Regions from separate parts of the Streptomyces sp. NPDC048001 genome, predicted to be linked through region 3. Evidence: riboswitches for the same ligand, from Rfam matches in the RefSeq annotation. Region 3 holds a riboswitch; each other region holds the start of a gene.

What was found. Region 3 has a riboswitch for cyclic di-AMP ahead of ACGF15_RS14960 (C40 family peptidase). Riboswitches for the same ligand answer to the same signal wherever they lie in the genome.
Region 1: another riboswitch for cyclic di-AMP. It lies ahead of ACGF15_RS10920 (M23 family metallopeptidase); the one in region 3 lies ahead of ACGF15_RS14960 (C40 family peptidase).
Region 2: another riboswitch for cyclic di-AMP. It lies ahead of ACGF15_RS01480 (peptidoglycan DD-metalloendopeptidase family protein); the one in region 3 lies ahead of ACGF15_RS14960 (C40 family peptidase).

What each region holds. Positions count from the first base shown of each region.
Region 1 covers NZ_JBIDBN010000005.1:92,888-99,056, forward strand. Annotated here, with positions in the region: gene ACGF15_RS10910 (pitrilysin family protein) at 1-992, shown strand, start outside; gene ACGF15_RS10915 (pitrilysin family protein) at 1,010-2,377, shown strand; cyclic di-AMP (ydaO/yuaA leader) riboswitch at 2,598-2,785, shown strand; gene ACGF15_RS10920 (M23 family metallopeptidase) at 2,798-3,583, shown strand; gene ACGF15_RS10925 (GntR family transcriptional regulator) at 3,950-4,627, shown strand; gene ACGF15_RS10930 (HPr family phosphocarrier protein) at 4,965-5,246, opposite strand; gene ACGF15_RS10935 (GNAT family N-acetyltransferase) at 5,409-6,169, shown strand, end outside.
Region 2 covers NZ_JBIDBN010000001.1:361,322-367,490, reverse strand. Annotated here, with positions in the region: gene ACGF15_RS01495 (XRE family transcriptional regulator) at 1-179, shown strand, start outside; gene ACGF15_RS01490 (DUF6126 family protein) at 201-365, shown strand; gene ACGF15_RS01485 (tyrosine-protein phosphatase) at 433-1,245, opposite strand; cyclic di-AMP (ydaO/yuaA leader) riboswitch at 1,812-1,969, shown strand; gene ACGF15_RS01480 (peptidoglycan DD-metalloendopeptidase family protein) at 1,974-2,957, shown strand; gene ACGF15_RS01475 (SGNH/GDSL hydrolase family protein) at 3,162-3,953, shown strand; gene ACGF15_RS01470 (TetR/AcrR family transcriptional regulator) at 4,081-4,701, opposite strand; gene ACGF15_RS01465 (MBL fold metallo-hydrolase) at 5,266-6,169, shown strand, end outside.
Region 3 covers NZ_JBIDBN010000007.1:207,137-213,305, forward strand. Annotated here, with positions in the region: gene ACGF15_RS14940 (adenosylmethionine--8-amino-7-oxononanoate transaminase) at 1-772, opposite strand, end outside; gene bioB (biotin synthase BioB) at 765-1,967, opposite strand; gene ACGF15_RS14950 (8-amino-7-oxononanoate synthase) at 2,112-3,284, shown strand; partial or broken gene ACGF15_RS14955 (ATP-binding protein) at 3,529-3,981, shown strand; gene ACGF15_RS14960 (C40 family peptidase) at 4,164-4,676, opposite strand; cyclic di-AMP (ydaO/yuaA leader) riboswitch at 4,680-4,834, opposite strand; gene ACGF15_RS14965 (hypothetical protein) at 5,181-5,495, opposite strand; gene ACGF15_RS14970 (ATP-dependent Clp protease proteolytic subunit) at 5,492-6,118, opposite strand.

The sequences.
Region 1 (6,169 bases), on a different contig from region 3:
ACGACGAGTCCATGGAGAACCAGCGCGACGTCGTCAAGAACGAGCGCCGACAGCGCTACGACAACGTTCCCTACGGCACCGCCTTCGAGCGCCTGACGGCCCTCGCCTACCCCGAGGGCCACCCCTACCACCACACCCCGATCGGCTCGATGGCGGACCTGGACGCGGCGACCCTGGAGGACGCCCGGGCCTTCTTCCGCACCTACTACGCCCCGAACAACGCGGTGCTGTCGGTCGTCGGGGACATCGACCCCGAGCAGACCCTGGCGTGGGTCGAGAAGTACTTCGGGTCGATCCCCGGTCACGACGGCAAGCACCCGCCGCGCGACGGCTCCCTGCCGGACGTCATCGGCGCGCAGTTGCGCGAGGAGGTCGTCGAGGAGGTCCCGGCGCGCGCGCTGATGGCCGCCTACCGCCTTCCGCACGACGGCACCCGCGCGTGCGACGCGGCCGACCTCGCCCTCACCGTGCTCGGCGGCGGCGAGTCGTCCCGCCTGCACAACCGGCTGGTCCGCCGCGACCAGACGGCCGTGGCCGCCGGGTTCGGCCTGCTCCGCCTGGCCGGCGCGCCCTCGCTCGGCTGGCTCGACGTGAAGACCTCGGCCGGTGTCGAGGTACCGCGGATCGAGGCCGCCGTCGACGAGGAACTCGCCCGCTTCGCCGCGGAGGGACCGACTCCGGAGGAGATGGAGCGCGCCCAGGCCCAGCTGGAACGCGAGTGGCTGGACAGGCTGGGCACCGTGGCAGGCCGCGCCGACGAGCTGTGCCGCTACGCCGTGCTCTTCGGGGACCCCCAGCTGGCCCTCACCGCGGTGCAGCGGGTGCTGGACGTCAGCGCGGAGGAGGTGCAGGCGGTCGCCAAGGCCAGGCTGCGCCCGGACAACCGGGCGGTGCTGGTCTACGAGCCGCTGGCCGCCGACGAGTCGGCGGAGAACGCCGCAGAGACCGACGAGCCCGCACAGAACGTTGCGACCGAGGGGGCCGACCAGTGAGCGACGCTGCCGTGACCATGGACTTCCACCCGCAGCCCACCGCCGGGGAGCCCCGGCCCTGGGCGTTCCCCGCCCCCGAGCGCGCCACCCTGGACAACGGCCTGACGGTGCTGCGCTGCGACCGTCCCGGCCAGCAGGTCGTGGCGGTCGAGGTACTGCTCGACGCGCCGCTGGACGCCGAGCCGGAGGGTCTCGACGGCGTCGCCACGATCATGGCCCGGGCGCTCTCCGAGGGCACCGACCGCCACAGCGCCGAGGAGTTCGCCGCCGAGCTGGAGCGCTGCGGGGCCACGCTCGACTCGATGGCCGACCATCCCGGTGTGCGGGTCTCCCTGGAGGTGCCCGCCTCCCGGCTGCCCAAGGCGCTCGGGCTGCTGGCCGACGCCCTGCGTGCCCCGGCCTTCGACTCCGGCGAGGTCGACCGCCTGGTCCGCAACCGCCTGGACGAGATCCCCCACGAGATGGCCAACCCGGCCCGCCGTGCGGCCAAGCAGCTCTCCGCCGAGCTGTTCCCGGCGGCGCTGCGCATCTCCCGCCCCCGGCAGGGCACCCAGCAGACCGTCTCCCGGATCGACGCGGCCGCGGTGCGGGCCTTCTACGAGGCCCATGTCCGGCCCGCCACGGCCACCGCCGTGGTCGTCGGCGACCTCACGGGTCTCGACGTGGACGCCGTGCTCGCCGGGACCCTGGGCGCCTGGACGGGTGACAAGGCGGCGCAGCGCCCCGTCCCCGCGGCCACCGCCGACGACACCGGCCGTGTGGTGATCGTGGACCGGCCCGGGGCCGTGCAGACCCAACTGCTGATCGGGCGCGTCGGCCCCGACCGCCATGACAGCGTCTGGGCGGCGCAGGTGCTCGGCACCTACTGCCTCGGCGGCACCCTGACCTCCCGCCTGGACCGGGTCCTACGCGAGGAGAAGGGCTACACCTACGGGGTGCGCGCCTTCGGGCAGGTGCTGCGCTCCGCGCCGGACGGCTCCGGGGCCGCGCTGCTGGCGATCAGCGGGTCCGTGGACACGCCCAACACGGGCCCGGCCCTGGACGACCTGTGGAAGGTGCTGCGGACGCTCGCCTCCGAGGGGCTGACGGACGCCGAGCGGGACGTGGCCGTGCAGAACCTTGTCGGTGTCGCGCCGCTGAAGTACGAGACGGCCGCCTCCGTGGCGGCCACCCTTGCGGACCAGGTGGAGCAGTTCCTGCCCGACGACTACCAGGCGAGGCTGTACGCGCGGCTCGCGGGGACGGGGACCGTGGAGGCGACCGCGGCCGCGGTCGGCGCCTTCCCGGTCGACCGCCTGGTCACCGTGCTCGTCGGCGACGCCTCCGCGATCCGGGAGCCGGTGGAGGCCCTGGGGATCGGAGAGGTGACGGTGGTCGCGGGCTGACCGCCGCCCGCGTACGGGGGGACGGGTCCTCGGGCGTCTGCCCGGATCCGAGGGCCCGTCCCCTATGTCCTGAATGAGCGATTGATCTGGCTCTTTGGCGTAAGTGGCGTTATGTCATGTGGCGTGTATGACAAAAGCCCTTGTCCGTTTGGTGATGGGCCCTCCGACTGCCTAGCGTCGGTCCGGCTGTCCGCCCCGTACCTGCCGCACCGGCGGCACCGGACAGTCATCGCCGAGTCCCCGCAGGGTGTGAGCCCGGGGAGCCGGGGACCCAACTCCCCGCCCGTGGAGGGCGGCGGAGCGTTCTCCCTGGGGTGAATCGGGGGCCTTCGTCCGCGGAGGCGCCCGTAGGAGACCTTCCTGCTCCGAACCCGTCAGCTAACCCGGTAGGCGAGACGGAAGGAAAGGATCCGCCTCTCCATGGCGTTCACCCGTGCCACCGGGAAGCATCGTGCCCCGAGCCGCCTGACGCGCAGGACCGCGAGCCTCGCCGGTGCCGCCACGCTCGCCACCACCGGCGTCGTGGGCGGTCTCGCCTCCCCGGCCCTCGCGGCCGAGCCCCTGGCGGCCACCCCCGAGGACACCGGTCTGACGCAGGTCATCTCCGTGGAGACCTCGCTCGCCGACGAGATAGCCGACCAGGCCGCCGCGCAGCGCGAGGCCGCCGAGGAGGCCGCGGCGAAGCGGCGCGCCGCCGCCAAGGCCCGGGCCGAGGCCGAGCGCCGGGCCGAGGAGCGCGCCAGGGAGCTGCGCGAGGCCGAGGAGCGCGCCGCCCGTGAGGCCGAGCGCAAGCGCCTGAACGCCTACCGCCTCCCGGTGGCGGGCTCCCATGTGACCACCGGCTACCAGGCCGGCGGCGCCCTGTGGTCCTCGGGCAGCCACTCCGGTGTCGACTTCCGGGCCCCGATGGGCAGCTCCGTGGTCGCCGTCGGCGCCGGCACCGTCGTCGAGGCCGGCTGGGGCGGCGCGTACGGCAACAACGTGGTGATCCGGATGGACGACGGCACCTTCACCCAGTACGGGCACCTGTCCTCCGTCGGCGTCGGGGTGGGCCAGCGGGTCGCGCCGGGCCAGCAGATCGGCCTCTCCGGCTCCACCGGCAACTCCACCGGCCCGCACCTGCACTTCGAGGCGCGGACGACGGCGGAGTACGGCTCCGACATCGACCCCGTCGCCTACCTCCGCTCCCACGGCGTCGGCGTCTGACCCCCTGCGGCCCGCCCCGTCCGGGTGGGCCGCCCGCACCGGGCCGCCGTCCCGTCCCCGTGCGCCGGGCGGTCCGCACCGCGGACGGCCCCTCCGGCCCGCGGCGGTCTGGGCCGGATCCGTGTCCCGGCCCTCACCCGTGCCCCTGCCTTCACCCGTCCGGTGTCCCCTCGGCGGGGGTCCTCCCGTCCCTCGCGGGGAGGGCCTCCGCCGTCGCGGCCGACTGTTCCACCGATTCCGGCCAAAAGGCCAGAAGATTATGTGTGGATTCCGGTCGCCCTTCGGAAAACCCCGCCGACTGGAATAGAGTCACGGGACACGCGTCAGCCGGCGCTGGTTTCGTGCGGATACGGCGGAGGTTCGGTCATGCGCATTCCCGCGCACTCTGTATGCACGGCTATTCGCGACGACATCGTCTCCGGCGTCTTCCGGCGCGGCAGCCGCCTGACCGAGGAGCAGCTCGCCCGCCGCTACGGCGTCTCCCGCGTCCCTGTCCGCGAGGCCCTGCGGACCCTTGAGTCGGAGGGGTTCGTGGTGACCCGGCGGCACGCCGGGGCGCATGTCTGCGAGCCCACCGAGCAGGAGGCCGCCGACCTGCTGGAGGTCCGCACCCTGCTGGAGCCCCTCGGCGCGGCCCGTGCGGCCCAGCGGCGCAGCGAGGCGCATCTGAGGGTCCTGAGGGGCCTGGTCCGGCTGGGGCAGGACCGCGCCCGGCGCGGTCAGGGCGAGGATCTCAGGTCCCTCGGCACCTGGTTCCACGAGACGCTCGCCCAGGCCAGCGCGAGCCCCGGGCTGATCGCCCTGCTGACCCAGCTGCGCCACAAGGTGGCGTGGATGTACGCGGTCGAGCCCGCGGCGGCACCCGTCGAGGAGTGGGTGGAGCACGGCGCCATCGTGGACGCGGTCGCCCGGGGCGACGTGGAGCGCGCCCGCGCCCTGACGGCCCTGCACGCGGAGCGGTCCGCAGCGGCCCACCGGCTCCGCCGCGTGGAGCCCGTGAGGACCTCGCAACATTCCGTAAACACCGAACGCGTCCGCACGTAACACGAGGTCCGTATACAAAGGGGTGACGGGGGAGGGGCGTCCTTGCGATGCCCTCCCGGAATTGCGTGTATTTCCGTCGCGCCGGGTGCGTTGCTTCGCATGAATTCACGGCCCTGGATCGCGGGGGAATTCATCCGGGGAATTGCGGTGCCGCGTGCGGCGGCCGGCCGGTATCCGCGCCGGCGGTGGACGGTGGAGGGACCCCCGGACCCGGCGGACCACGGAGGTGTGCGCACCGCAGGGCGGCCCGGACCGGCAGTGAGCCGCGGCACCCTCCGGGGTGCCGCGGCTCACCGGGCGCGGACGTGCGGACGGCCGCCGGGGCCGCCCGCTGCGGTCAGACCGTCTCGGGCAGCTCGTCGAGGCCCTCGGCGACCAGCTTGGCCAGGCGGTCGAGCGCGGCGTCGGCGTCGGTGGCCTCGGAGGCGAGCACGATCTCCTCGCCGCCCTTGGCGCCGAGCCCCAGCACGGCCAGCATCGAGGCGGCGTTGACCGGGGCGCCGTCCGCCTTGGCGATGGTCACGGGGACCCCGGAGGCCGTGGCGGCACGGACGAAGATGGACGCGGGGCGGGCGTGGAGGCCCTCGGCCCAGCCGACATTGACGCGACGCTCAGCCATGGTGTTGCCCTTCGAGTGCTACGGGTTGTCTAGACCAGTGTGGCATACGGTCCGGCGTGCCCCCGCCGGGGCGGGAGCCCTCCCGGTCAAGGGGCGGACGGGCCTCAGCCTGCCCCCGGCCGCCCCGGTACGCGAGCGCAGGTACCGCCGTACGCTTGGCCCATGCCCACGCGGACCGAGCCGGAGCACGCCTACCCCGACCACTGGGAAGCCGACGTCGTGCTGCGCGACGGCGGGACGGCCCGCATCAGACCCATCACCCCCGCCGACGCCGACCGGCTCGTCAGCTTCTACGAGCAGGTCTCCGACGAGTCGAAGTACTACCGCTTCTTCGCCCCCTATCCCCGCCTGTCCGACAGGGACGTGCACCGCTTCACCCACCACGACTACGTGGACCGGGTGGGCCTGGCCATGGCCGCGGGGGACGAGTTCATCGCGACGGTCCGCTACGACCGCGTCGACGAGCGGGGCCGTCCGGCCGCCTACCCGGCCGACTCGGCCGAGGTCGCCTTCCTGGTCCAGGACGCCCACCAGGGCCGGGGGGTGGCCTCCGCGCTCCTGGAGCACATCGCCGCCGTCGCCCGGGAGCGGGACATCCGCCGCTTCACGGCCGAGGTCCTGCCCGCCAACACCAAGATGATCAAGGTCTTCCGGGACGCGGGCTACACCCAGCGGCGCAGCTTCGAGGACGGCTCCGTCCATCTCACTCTCGACCTGGAACCCACCGCGAAGTCCCTCGCCGTCCAGCGCGGGCGCGAGCTGCGCGCCGAGGCGCGCTCCGTGCAGCGGCTGCTCGCCCCCCGCTCGGTGGCCGTGGTCGGCGTGAGCCGCCGTCCCGGCGGGGTGGGCCGGACCACGCTGGGCAACCTGCTGGCCTCCGGCTTCACCGGCCGCCTCCACGCCGTCAACCGTGCCTTCCCCGA
Region 2 (6,169 bases), on a different contig from region 3:
GGCTGCGGCTCGCGCTCGGCGACACCGTGCACGAGCTGGGGCCGGGGGACAGTGCGCACTTCGACTCGGAGACCCCCCACCGCATCGCCGCCGCCGAACCCGGCGGCGCCGAGCTGCTCTTCGTCCACACGCTGCTCCGGAGCCCCGACCCCCACCCCCACGGATCCGTCCGCCCCTGACCCGAGACAGGTGATCACGCGATGTCCCACGACCCCTTGGACGGCCGCAGCGGCGAGGCGGGCGGACCGCGCGGGGACCGCTTCCCCCGCGGCCTGGTGATACGCCTCTTCGCCTACCTGGTCGCCGGCCACGTCATCGCGGCCTTCCTCTACCTGCTGTTCCTGGTGGGAGGCTCGAACCAGTAGACCCGCCGCTCCGCAGGGGACGGCGTGCACCCGAGGGGCCCGCGGGCCCCTCGGGTGTCTCGCGGGCTCAGGCGCCGTCGAGGAGCCGCCCGCGCAGCCGTTCACGGGTGGCGGGGGAGAGGCCGAGACCCTCGGACAGATAGCGCTCCGTACCGCCCCAGGTGTCGTCGATGGCCTCGAAGGCCGCCTCCAGATAGGAGGCGCGGGCGTCGAAGAGGGGGTTCAGCAGCTCCATGACCGCGGGCGACATCCCCTCGGGGGCACCGGGCCCGCGCCGGACCTTGTAGCGGCGGTGCGGGTCGTTGGACTTGAGGTAGTCGGCCTCGATCGCGTCGCGCTCCACGCCGACGGCCAGGAGGGTCACGGCCACGGACAGACCGGCGCGGTCCTTGCCCGCCGCGCAGTGCATCAGGGCCGGGACGCTGTCCTCGGCGATCGCGTGGAGCACACGGCCGTGCTCCGCGGTCCGCTCCCGGATGATCGAGCGGTACGACTCCGTCATCCGCGCCGCGCCCTTGCCGTCGGCGAGGATCGCCTTCAGCTGCTCCAGGTCGCCGTCGCGCACCATCCGCCAGAACTCGGCGCCGTCGGCCGGGTCGCTCAGGGGGAGGTTGAGGTTGCGCACCCCGGGGAGGTCGACGTCCGGTCCCTCCAGCCGCTGGTCCGCCGCGTTGCGGAAGTCGAAGATCGTGTGGAGCCCGAGCGAGGCGAGGAACGCCGCGTCGGCGGCGGTCGCGTGCGCGAGGTGACCGCTGCGGTAGAGCCTGCCGTGGCGGACTGTGCGGCCGTCGACGGTCGGCAGCCCGCCCACGTCCCGGAAGTTTCGGACTCCGGCGAGCTCGGGCTCGGCCGACGGGGCCTGCGGCAGCTGCTGCGTCACATGGACTCCTTCGGGTCACAGCCGTCGGCGGGGGCCGACGAGGGCGGGAACCCGACGATACGACATCCGTTTCATGCGGCAACCATCTCGACCGGGGGCGCGGGAAGCGTCGGGCACCGGGCTTCCGCCCCGGCCCCGCGCCCCTGCGCCCCGTGGCGCCGGTCCGCACTCTCCCGGGGTGGAGCGGGCGTGCGCCGGCCCGGTGGAGGGGAATGGGGGCGAAGGGGACGAGGCCCCCGGGCCCTGCGCGGCAAGTGCACTATTCGATAAGCCTTCGCGCTTTCTGTCCGGATTGGGTTTTTGAGTAGGCGGTGTCCTTTCATGGGGGAAATGGGAATGCCTGGGTGAGCAGGATCATAATCGTGACGCACCGTGCCCGCTGCCGGAGTGTCAGTTCCAGTTCAGGGACGGAAGTTGACGGGTGGTCGCCCACGCAGGGTGATGGGGTGCGGTGATCGTGCGGGAGTTCCCGGGGTGCGGTGGATCAGGGTGGGTTGTTCCGCCGGGGCGGCTCGCCTACGGTCACGCTCAATCCGGACGGACCGCCTAGTCCTGCCGCCGACCGGAGTTCGCACTCACCCACGCGTGGCAGGAGCGGGGGACCCAGGTAGTACGCCGTATCCGGTTGATTTCGGACGGCTTGGGGTGAAATCGCGTGTACTGCGCGATCGGGCATCTCCAGCTCGAACCCGACAGCTCACCTCGCAGGCGCCGGAGAGGAATGCGCCATGCCCGGAAAGGGTAAGCACCGCCGTCCCAAGTCCACCTCGCTGACCCGCGGTTTCGTCGTCGCGGGCACCGGCGGCGCCGCCATCGCCCTGCCGCTGCTCGGCGCCGCGGGCGCCCACGCGGCCACGGGCCAGGCGCCCGCCGCCGCACCCGCCCGGGCCGCCGCGGCGCCCGCTGCCGCCCCCGCGGCGGCCCCGGCCCCGGCCGCGGCCGCGCAGGCGCCCCGCACGTACACCGTCGTCGCCGGGGACTGCCTGTCGCAGATCGCCGAGGACAGCGGCCTCCGCGGCGGCTGGAAGCAGCTCTACGACGACAACCGCCGCGCCATCGGTGCCGACCCCTCGCTGATCCACCCGGGGCTGGAGCTCACCATCGGCGCGAAGTCCGCGGCGAAGAACGACCCCGAGGTGCGCACCGGATCGGCGCCCCGCGCCTCGCGTGACGACGCCCGCGAGGCGGCCCCGGCCCAGGCCGCCGCCCCGGCCGAGAAGGCCGCCGCCCCGGCCGGGAAGGCCGCGGCACCGGCTGGGAAGGCCGCCGCGCCCGCGCAGAAGCCCGCCGCCGAGGCCCCCGCCTCCGGCTTCAGCGCCCCCATCCCCGGGGCCACCGTCTCCACGCCGTACCGCCAGAGCGGCGCCATGTGGTCCAGCGGCTACCACACCGGTGTCGACTTCATCGCCTCCACCGGTACCTCGGTCAAGGCCGTGGGAGCCGGGACCGTGGTCTCCGCGGGCTGGGCCGGGGCCTACGGCAACGAGGTCGTGATCCGCCACACCGACGGCACCTACTCGCAGTACGCCCACCTCTCCTCGCTCTCCGTCTCCGGCGGCCAGCAGGTGAGCGGCGGCCAGCAGATCGGGCTCTCCGGCTCCACCGGCAACTCCACCGGCCCGCACCTGCACTTCGAGATCCGCACCGGTTCCTCCTACGGCACGGACATCGACCCGGTGGCCTACCTGCGCCAGCACGGCGTCTCGATCTGACGCCCCCCGCACGTTCCGCCGCCGGCCCGCGCCGGCGGCGGACCGCTTCCCGGGCCTCGACGCGTCCCCCGCACCGCCACCCCGCGGAGCGGGGGATTCCGCGTATTCCGGCTTGGGGGAAACTTGACCGGTGGTAAAGATCACCCGGCGTCAACCCCTCCCTACGGTCGCGTAGGTCACATCCGGGCAGGGAAAATACTGTCCGTGGCAGACGATTCGAGAACACGGACCAGCGGCACATTCGGGTCGTACGCAGCGATCGGCGACAGCTTCACCGAGGGTGTCGGCGACCCCGGACCGGACGGCGCGTTCGTCGGCTGGGCCGACCGCTTCGCGGTGATCCTGGACGACCTCGCGCCGGAGGGCGCCTTCCGCTACGCCAACCTGGCCGTACGCGGCAAACTGCTCGACCAGATCGTGGCCGACCAGGTCCCGAGGGCGAAGGAACTCGCCCCCGACCTGGTCTCCTTCTGCGCGGGCGGCAACGACATCATCCGCCCCGGCACCGACCCCGACGACGTCGCCGCCCGCTTCGAGCGCGCCGTGGCGGATCTGACCTCCTCGGTGGGCACGGTCATGGTGACCACCGGCTTCGACACCCGGGACGTCCCCGTCCTGCGCCACCTGCGGGGCAAGATCGCCACCTACACCGCGCACGTCAGGGCGATCGCCGACCGCTACGGCTGCCCGGTCCTCGACCTCTGGTCCCTGAGGTCCGTGCAGGACCGGCGGGCCTGGGACACCGACCGGCTGCACCTCTCCCCCGAGGGGCACACCCGGGTCGCGCTCCGGGCCGCCCAGGTGCTGGGCATCGAGGTGCCCGCCGACCCCGACCAGCCCTGGCCGCCGCTGCCCCCGCGGGGCGCCCTGGAGGTGCGCCGGGACGACATCCACTGGGCCCGCGACCACCTGGTGCCCTGGATCGGCCGCCGCCTGCGCGGCCAGAGCTCCGGCGACCACGTCGAGGCCAAGCGCCCGGACCTCATGCCCCTGTGAGCCGCCACGTCCGGCCGCCCCGGACCCCGGGGCCGGGCGGGACCGCCCACGGGCCGGGCGCCGCCGCCCGGTGGCCGTCCCGTCCGCTCCCGGACGGGCGGTGCACGGGCAGCGGGGCCGCCCTCTCTCAGCCGCCGGCCGGCGCCGGAACCTCCCGGTCCAGCCCCAGCTCGCGGGCGAGCGCGTCGTCCGCCCACTGGAGCATGGCCGCCCGGGACACCGCGCCTGCGTAGCAGGTCATCTGCACGGCGAGGCCGTCCAGGAAGGCCGTCAGGCGCCAGGCGGCCGCCGCCGGGTCCTCGCAGGAGAACTCGCCCGCCGCGGCGCCCTCCGCGATCACCTCGGCCAGGGCGGACTTCCACTGCTGGTCCAGCCCGCGCGACAGATCGCGCAGGTCCGGATCGCGCAGCGACATCGACCACGCCTCGATCCACAGGCGCCACCCCTTGGCCTGGCCCGTGGGCGCGTACCAGCGCACCGCCGAGCGCAGGCGCCGCAGCGCGGAGGTGCGCCGGGCGGCGATCTTGCGCAGATGCCGCAGATCGGCGTCGGCGGCATGGCTGAACGCGGCGGCCACCAGCTGCTCCCTGGAGGAGAAGTGGTAGAGGACGAGCGCGTTGCTGACACCGAGCGCGGTGGCGACGTCGGCGATCCGCACCGCCGCCGCACCGCGCTGCTCGATCTGCTCCACGGCGGCGTTCAGCAGCTCCTCCCGGCGCTGCGCAACGCTCAATCGGACTCTGGCCACGGCCGTCACCCTACACAGCGGATCTTGGCGCGGGTCCAGAGTGCGGAGCCTCTAATTCCGGTCATTCCGGAGGCGTGACGCAGAGCCCCCCGGACCGGCTCCGGCCCGTGGTGCACCCCGGTGGCCCTGCTGCCCTGCGCCGGGTGTCCCACCGGGTCGGGCACCCGCCGCGGGCCCGCCACGGGCGCCCCGGGGGCCGGGGAGGGGCGGGACGTCGACGGCGGGCGGGGCATGGCGGCCTCCTGAAGGGGTGTCCGGATCTCCACCCGTACGACGGGGCAGGCCCGGCCGGATGTGACACCCGCCCCGACCGCCCCCGCCCGCAGCCCCCGCCGCGTCCCGGCGACCGGCCCCCGGAGGACGGACGCCCCGGCCCCGTCCGGCGGCCGTCCGGAGGCGGCGGGCGCACGATGAAGACGGGGCCGACGACCCCTGCACCGCCACGGCAGGGAACACGGCGACCCGCGCACACGTTGCCCGGGGACCGCGGACGCCCCGTCCGAACCGGCCGGAGCGCCGGGGAAAACCCATAATGGAAGCAACCGCCGACCACCAGGAGGTGCCGTGACCGGCGCAGGTCCCTTCCACCCGCTGCGTGCGCGGCTGCGCGCCCTCAGGACCGCCGCCTTCGGCGCCGACCCTTCGGGTGAGCGCCTGCGGCGCATCCGGAGTTCGCCCAACTTCTCCGACGGCTCCTTCCGGAACCCGATCGGCGCCCGGACGCGCCCCTCCGGCGCCTCCCTGTCGGAATTCGCCCGGATCTACTTCGAGAAGGAGGCGCGGGCCCGCCGCAGCCCGTCCGGCTCGGTGCCCGTGCACACCACCACCCTCGCCGACCTGGCCCGGCGGCCCGCCTCCGGCCTGCGCCTGACCTGGATGGGACACTCCAGCGTCCTGGCCGAGATCGACGGCCGGCGGGTCCTGTTCGACCCCGTCTGGGGGCAGCGCTGCTCCCCCTTCGACTTCGTCGGCCCCCGCAGACTGCACCGTGTGCCCGTCCCGCTCGCCTCCCTCGGCACCGTCGACGCCGTGGTGATCTCGCACGACCACTACGACCACCTCGACCTGCCCACGATCCGCGACCTCGTCGGATCCGGCACGGTCTTCGCGGTGCCCCTGGGGGTCGGGGCCCATCTGGAGCGCTGGGGCGTGGCGCCGGACCGGCTGCGCGAACTCGACTGGAACGAGACCACCGACATCGCGGGGCTGCGCCTGACCGCCACCCCGGCACGCCACTTCTGCGGCCGGGGCCTGCGCAACCGGCAGCACGCCCTGTGGGCCTCCTGGGCCGTCGCCGGGCCCGAGCACCGGATCTACCACAGCGGGGACACGGGGTACTTCCCCGGCTTCGCCGACATCGGCGCCCAGCACGGCCCCTTCGACGCCACCATGATCCAGATCGGTGCCTACTCGGACTACTGGCCGGACATCCACATGCGCCCCGACGAGGGGCTGCGGGCCCACCTCG
Region 3 (6,169 bases):
GGCCGAACCCGGTGGCGATCTCGTCGAAGACCAGGAGCACCTCGTGCTCGTCGCAGGCCTCGCGCAGCACCGCCAGGTAGGCCGGGGAGTGGAAGCGCATCCCGCCCGCACCCTGCACCACGGGCTCGACCACGACCGCGGCCGTCTCGTGCGCGTGCGCCGCGACCAGCGCGCGCAGCTCCTCGGCGTAGGTCTCGTCGTACTCCGCGGGCGGGGGCCCCGCGAACACCTGCCGGGGCAGGACCCCCTGCCACAGTTCGTGCATCCCGCCCTCGGGGTCGCACACCGACATCGGCTGCCAGGTGTCGCCGTGGTAGCCCCCGCGCCAGGTGAGCAGCCGCTGCTTGGCCGGGCGGCCGAGGGAGCGCCAGTACTGCAGGCACATCTTGGCGGCCACCTCGACGGAGACCGAGCCGGAGTCGCACAGGAAGACGTGCCGCAGCGGCTCCGGTGTGACCTCCACCAGCCGCGCGGCGAGCCGCACGGCCGGCTCGTGGGTGAGCCCGCCGAACATCACATGGCTCATCCGTCCCAGCTGGGCGGTGGCCGCCTCGTTGAGCACCGGGTGGTTGTAGCCGTGCACGGCCGACCACCACGAGGACATGCCGTCGATCAGCTCCCGCCGCCCGTGGACCTCCCGGGCCAGCCGGAGCCGGACGCCGGAGGCCGACTCCACGAGCAGCGGCTCGGTACGGCCCGGCATCGGGCCGTACGGGTGCCACACATGGGCCCGGTCCAGGTCCAGCAGCTCACCGGTGGTGAACTCAGGCATTGGGCGCCAGGTCCGTGCCCGCGCCGCGCCGCCGCACCGCGACCAGGTCGGTACGGGCTCCGGCCGGAGCCGCCTCGGGGGCGGGGGCGGACCCGGTCGCGGACGCGGTCTCCCCGGCGCCGCCGGAGCAGCCGCCCGAGCCCTCGCCGCACACGGAGCCCGCCGCGCCCGCGGAGCCGCAGCCCCCGGCCGCCCGGTGCTCCGGCAGGGTCGTCGTGCCGGCGCCCTCGACCTCGAAGCCGGCGTCGGCGATCATCTCCAGGTCCGCCTTGCCCGCCTGGCCCTCGCTGGTGAGGTAGTCGCCGAGGAAGATCGAGTTCGCCAGGTGCAGGGCGAGCGGCTGGAGACTGCGCAGATGGACCTCGCGCCCGCCCGCCAGGCGGACCTCCACGTCCGGGCAGACGAAGCGGACCATGGCCAGGATCCGCAGCGCGCGCTGCGGGGTCAGGTTCCACTCCTTGGCGAGCGGCGTGCCCTCGAAGGGGATCAGGAAGTTCACCGGCACGGAGTCGGGGTCCAGCTCGCGCAGGGCGAAGACCACGTCCACCAGGTCCTCGTCGCTCTCGCCCATGCCGGCGATCAGGCCGGAGCACGCGGACAGCCCGGCGGCGTGCGCCTTGTTCACCGTGTCCACCCGGTCGGCGTAGGTGTGGGTGGTGGTGATCTCCCCGTACGTCTCCTCGGACGTGTTCAGGTTGTGGTTGTAGGCGTCGGCCCCGGCGGCCCGCAGCCGCTCGGCCTGGCCGTCGGAGAGCAGGCCGAGGCAGGCGCACACCTCGACCTCGCCGTTCTGGTCCTTGATCGCCTCGATGGTCCTGGACACCCGGTCCACGTCCCGGTCGGTCGGGCCCCGCCCGCTCGCCACCAGGCAGACGCGCTTCGCGCCGCCCGCGACGCCCGCGGCCGCCGCCTCGGTCGCCTCCTCCGGCTTCAGCCAGGTGTACTTGAGGATCTCGGCCTTGGAGCCGAGGCGCTGCGAGCAGTAGGAGCAGTCCTCGGGGCACAGCCCGGACTTGAGGTTGACGAGGTAGTTGAGCTTCACCCGCCGTCCGAACCACTGGCGGCGGACCCGGCCGGCCGCGGCCACCACCTCGAGCAGGTCGTCGTCGGAGGTCGCCAGGACGGCGAGCGCTTCTTCACGGGTCGGCAGCTCGCGCCGCATGCCCTTTTCCACCAGCGTGTTCAGCAGGTCCATGGCGCTGATCCTGACGCACCGCACGGGCCCGGGCCAAGGAGGATGTGCACAACGGCGGTGGAATCAGGTGTGTGTATGACCACATCCCGCGCGCGCTGCCGCCCCGCTAGGGTCTGTGCGCTGCCTACAAAAGGACCGGACCCCATGGCGCAGGCCCCCCGCGATCCCGTCGACCGGATCGACCCCTTCGACTGGATCGACGAGGAGGCGCGCCACCGGGCGCGCGCCGGGCTCGTCCGCACCCTGCGCCCCCGCGAGGCCGCCTCGGAGCTGCTGGACCTGGCGGGCAACGACTACCTGGGGCTGACCCGCCGCCCGGAGGTCGCCCGGGCCGCGGCCGACGCCGCACTGCGCTGGGGCGCAGGCGCCACCGGGTCCCGCCTGGTCACCGGGAGCACCCGGCTCCACGCCGAGCTGGAGCGCGAGCTGGCCGCCTTCTGCGGCTTCGAGGCCGCGCTGGTGCTGTCCTCCGGGTACGCGGCCAACCTCGCCGCCGTCACGGCCCTGGCCGGGCGCGGTGCGCTGGTCGTCTCGGACGCCGCCAACCACGCCTCGATCGTCGACGGCTGCCGGCTCGCCCGGGCGGAGACGGCCGTGGTGCCGCACGCCGACCCGGACGCGGTGCACAAGACCCTCCAGGCGCACCCCGGGCGGCGGGCGCTGGTGGTCACGGACTCGGTGTTCTCCGTCGACGGGGACGCCGCACCCCTGGCGGGGATCGCCGGCGCCTGCCGGGAGGCGGGCGCCGCGCTGCTGGTCGACGACGCGCACGGGCTCGGCGTGCTCGGCGACGGAGGCCGGGGCGCCCCGTACGCGGCGGGCCTCGCGGGGGCGCCGGGCACCGTGGCGACCGTCACCCTCTCGAAGTCGCTCGGCAGCCAGGGCGGTGCCGTCCTCGGTCCGGCGCGTGTCGTGGAGCACCTGGTCAACACCGCCCGCCCCTTCATCTTCGACACCGGCCTCGCCCCGGCCGCCGCCGCGGGCGCCCTCGCGAGCCTCGGGGTCCTGCGGCGCGAGCCGCACCTGCCCGCCCGGGCCCGCGCGGTCGCCACCGAGCTGCACCGGCGCTTCACCGAGGCCGGTCTGACGGCCGCCCGCCCGGACGCCGCCGTGGTCTCGGTGCGGGCACCGTCGCCGGAGGCCGCGGTGCGGTGGGCAGCCGACTGCCGGGACGCCGGGCTGCTGGTGGGCTGCTTCAGACCGCCGTCGGTGCCCGACGGCGTCTCCCGCCTCCGGCTCACCGCCCGGGCCGATCTCACGGACCGCCAGGTGGCCGCCGCGGCCGGAACCGTCCTGGCGACCGCGCCGCCGGGATGAGCCCGCCGCGGCCCGCCCGGGGAGGGCGGCGCGCGGGCTGCCCTCGCCCGGCGGGCCCGGCCGCCCGTGCCGAACAGGTGCACGCCTCGGGCATCACCGCTTCGGGCGACAGTTGTCCCCTGATCCGGGCGGAACGCCTCCCCCGCCCGGTGCCGGATGGCACCCTGTCGGCGTTGGGCATTCCGGGGCGGGCCGCCCCGCGCGGCCGTCCGGACCGCGCCCCGGTGGAAGGGACCGCAACGCCATGGCAGACCGTCAAGAAGCCTCCGTCACCCTGCCGAGCGATCCGGTGTCGGTCTCCACGGCCCGGCGGTACGCCGCCGACGTGCTGGGCGCCTGGCGGCTGCCCGGGGACGGCGAACTGCGGGACTCGGTCCGCCTGATCGTCTCCGAGCTCGCCACCAACGCCGTTCAGCACACCTTCGGGCAGTCCCCGACGTTCCGCGTCGACCTGTTCCTGGAGGAGGCGGGAACCGGGGACGGCGGGCCGGGCACGGCGGCGGGACGGCTGCTGGTGGGCGTCACGGACAGCCACCCGCGCTGGCCCCGCCGGCTTCCCGCGGCGGTGCGGCAGGACAACGGGCGCGGCATGGGGATCATCCGCTCGCTCACGGCCCACCACGGCGGACGGATGTTCGTCAGCCCGACGGAGGACGGCGGCAAGACGGTGTGGGTCGTCCTGCCCCTGCCGGAACCGGAGCCGCTGACGGAGCCCGCCCTCCCGCCCCGGCACGGCCGGGGCGAGCCGGGGCCCCGGCCCCCGGCGGCAGCCGAGGCCGGGCTCGGCGGCCCGGCGGCCCGGGAGCGCCTTCCCCGGGCGGCCGGGAGCGCCTCCCCCGAGCGGCCGGTCCCGGCCGCCCAGGCCGTCCCGCCGCCGGGTCACCGCACCCGGCCGTAGGACACCCGCTTCGTCCAGATCTTGGCCAGCCGCACCACGTCGCCGGTCTTGGGGGAGTGCCAGATGCGGCCGCTCCCGGCGTAGATGCCCACGTGGTAGACGGAACCGCCGGAGTGGAAGAACACCAGGTCCCCGCGGCGGCGGTTGCCCGCGGAGATGCGGCTGGTGCGGTTGTACTGCTGCTGGGCCGTGCGCGGCAGCGCCTTGCCCGCCTTCCGGTACGAGTAGAGCGTCAGCCCCGAGCAGTCGAACCGGTAGGGCCCGGCCGCCCCGTAGCGGTAGGGCGCGCCCTTCTTGGAGGCGGCCACCCGGAGCGCCGTGCCCGCGTGGCTGCTCGACGCGGCGGCCTCCGGTGCCGCGCCCGGCACCAGGAGGGAGCCGCCCACCACGGCGGCCGTCAGTGCCGAGACGACGCCCGTGCGGGGGAGGCGGGCGCCGCGGGGGGCGGCGGGCACGGAGGAGGAGGGGAACGGAACCTGCGTCTGCGCGGTCATGCGCAACCCTTCGTCTGCCGCCTGTGAAGGGTGACCTGTCGGGTTCGGACCGCGAAGACGCCCGGCCGCCGCAGCGGCTTCACCCCGAGGAGCGGACCGGAACCACCGGTCGCCCCGTACTGCCGGGTCCTCCACTCCTGCCGATGCACTTCCGTCGACCCGACGCCCGGCACGGCGGCAGGACTCAGCGTCCGCCCGGACCGCCCCGTCGAGGTGACGGGGGCTTGTCGTCCCAGGGATCGTGACTCACGGATGTCCGATTTCCGAGTTGAAACGGCTTTTGTGAAGCCGATCACGACTGATCTGTTCGGGTGGGCAGGGGTGTTGGGGCGCCCCCGGCTCCCGCCGGAACCATCGTCGTACCAGCATCGAAACCGACCGGTTCAGCCAAATCGGTGGTCCTCGCCCGCAACTGCTCCGGAGCACGGAGTCGTCGTCCCCGCTCCACCGAACGAGGGACGAACACCGTTACCCCGTCGGCGGTTGACAGGGGCGGACCTTCCGTCAGATCCCCTCCGGCCCCGAAAGGGGCGGCAGGGTCAGGCGGTTCGTCCGCCGTTCGCCGTCGAGGGCGCGCAGCGCCCGGGCCAGGGTCGCGCTGTGCACGTCGCTCTCCCCGTTGCGGTGCATCCGGGTGAGGGCATCGCGCAGCGCGATCGCGCTTCCCACCAGCGCCTGGGCGGACCGGAGCGCCTCGTAGGTGCGCTCCGCGCGGGCCGGGTTGGCGCGGCCGAGTCGGTCGGCGGCCTGGAGGTAGCTGTCGAGGTAGGCCCCCTCGGCCCGGGTCGGCGCGGGCAGTCGCGGCGGTTCGGGGATCACGCGGTCCACCCCGTGCCGCGGCGGCCCCCGAGGACGTGGTCCACCACTCCGTACGCCTTCGCCGCCCGGGCGTCGAGCACCAGGTCCCGTTCGAGGTCCCCGGCCACCGCGGCCTCGTCCCGACCGGTGTGACGGGACGTCAGGGCCACGGTCAGCGCGCGTCGGCGCAGCAGTTCCTCGGCGTGGACCGCGAGGTCGGAGGGGCTCCCGTGGAGCGGCTCGTCCACCGCGGGCTGCCGGAGCAGGATGCGTGAACCGGGCAGTGCCGAGCGCTTGCCCGGTGTGCCGGAGGCGAGCAGCAGCGCCGCGGTGGAGTCGGCCCTGCCGATGCAGGTGGTGGCGACGTCGCAGGTGATGGCCGCCAGCGTGTCGTATACGGCGGTCATCGCCGCGAAGGGGCCGCCGGGGGAGTTGATGTGGAGCTGGATGTCCTGCCCGGGTGAGGCGTGCTCCAGGAGGAGCAGCCGGGCGACGGCGTCGTTGGCGGCGGTGTCGTCGAGCGGCGCTCCGAGGACGACGATCCGCTCGCCGAACAGCTTCGCGTACGGGTCCAGGGTGCGGGTGCCGAGCGGGGAGCGGTCGGTGAACTCGGGCAGGGCATGGCGGGAGGCGGGACGGTGCACGGCGTACCTCTTCCGGTTCCGGAGTGCTGTCCTTGAAAATGTACAGGACGT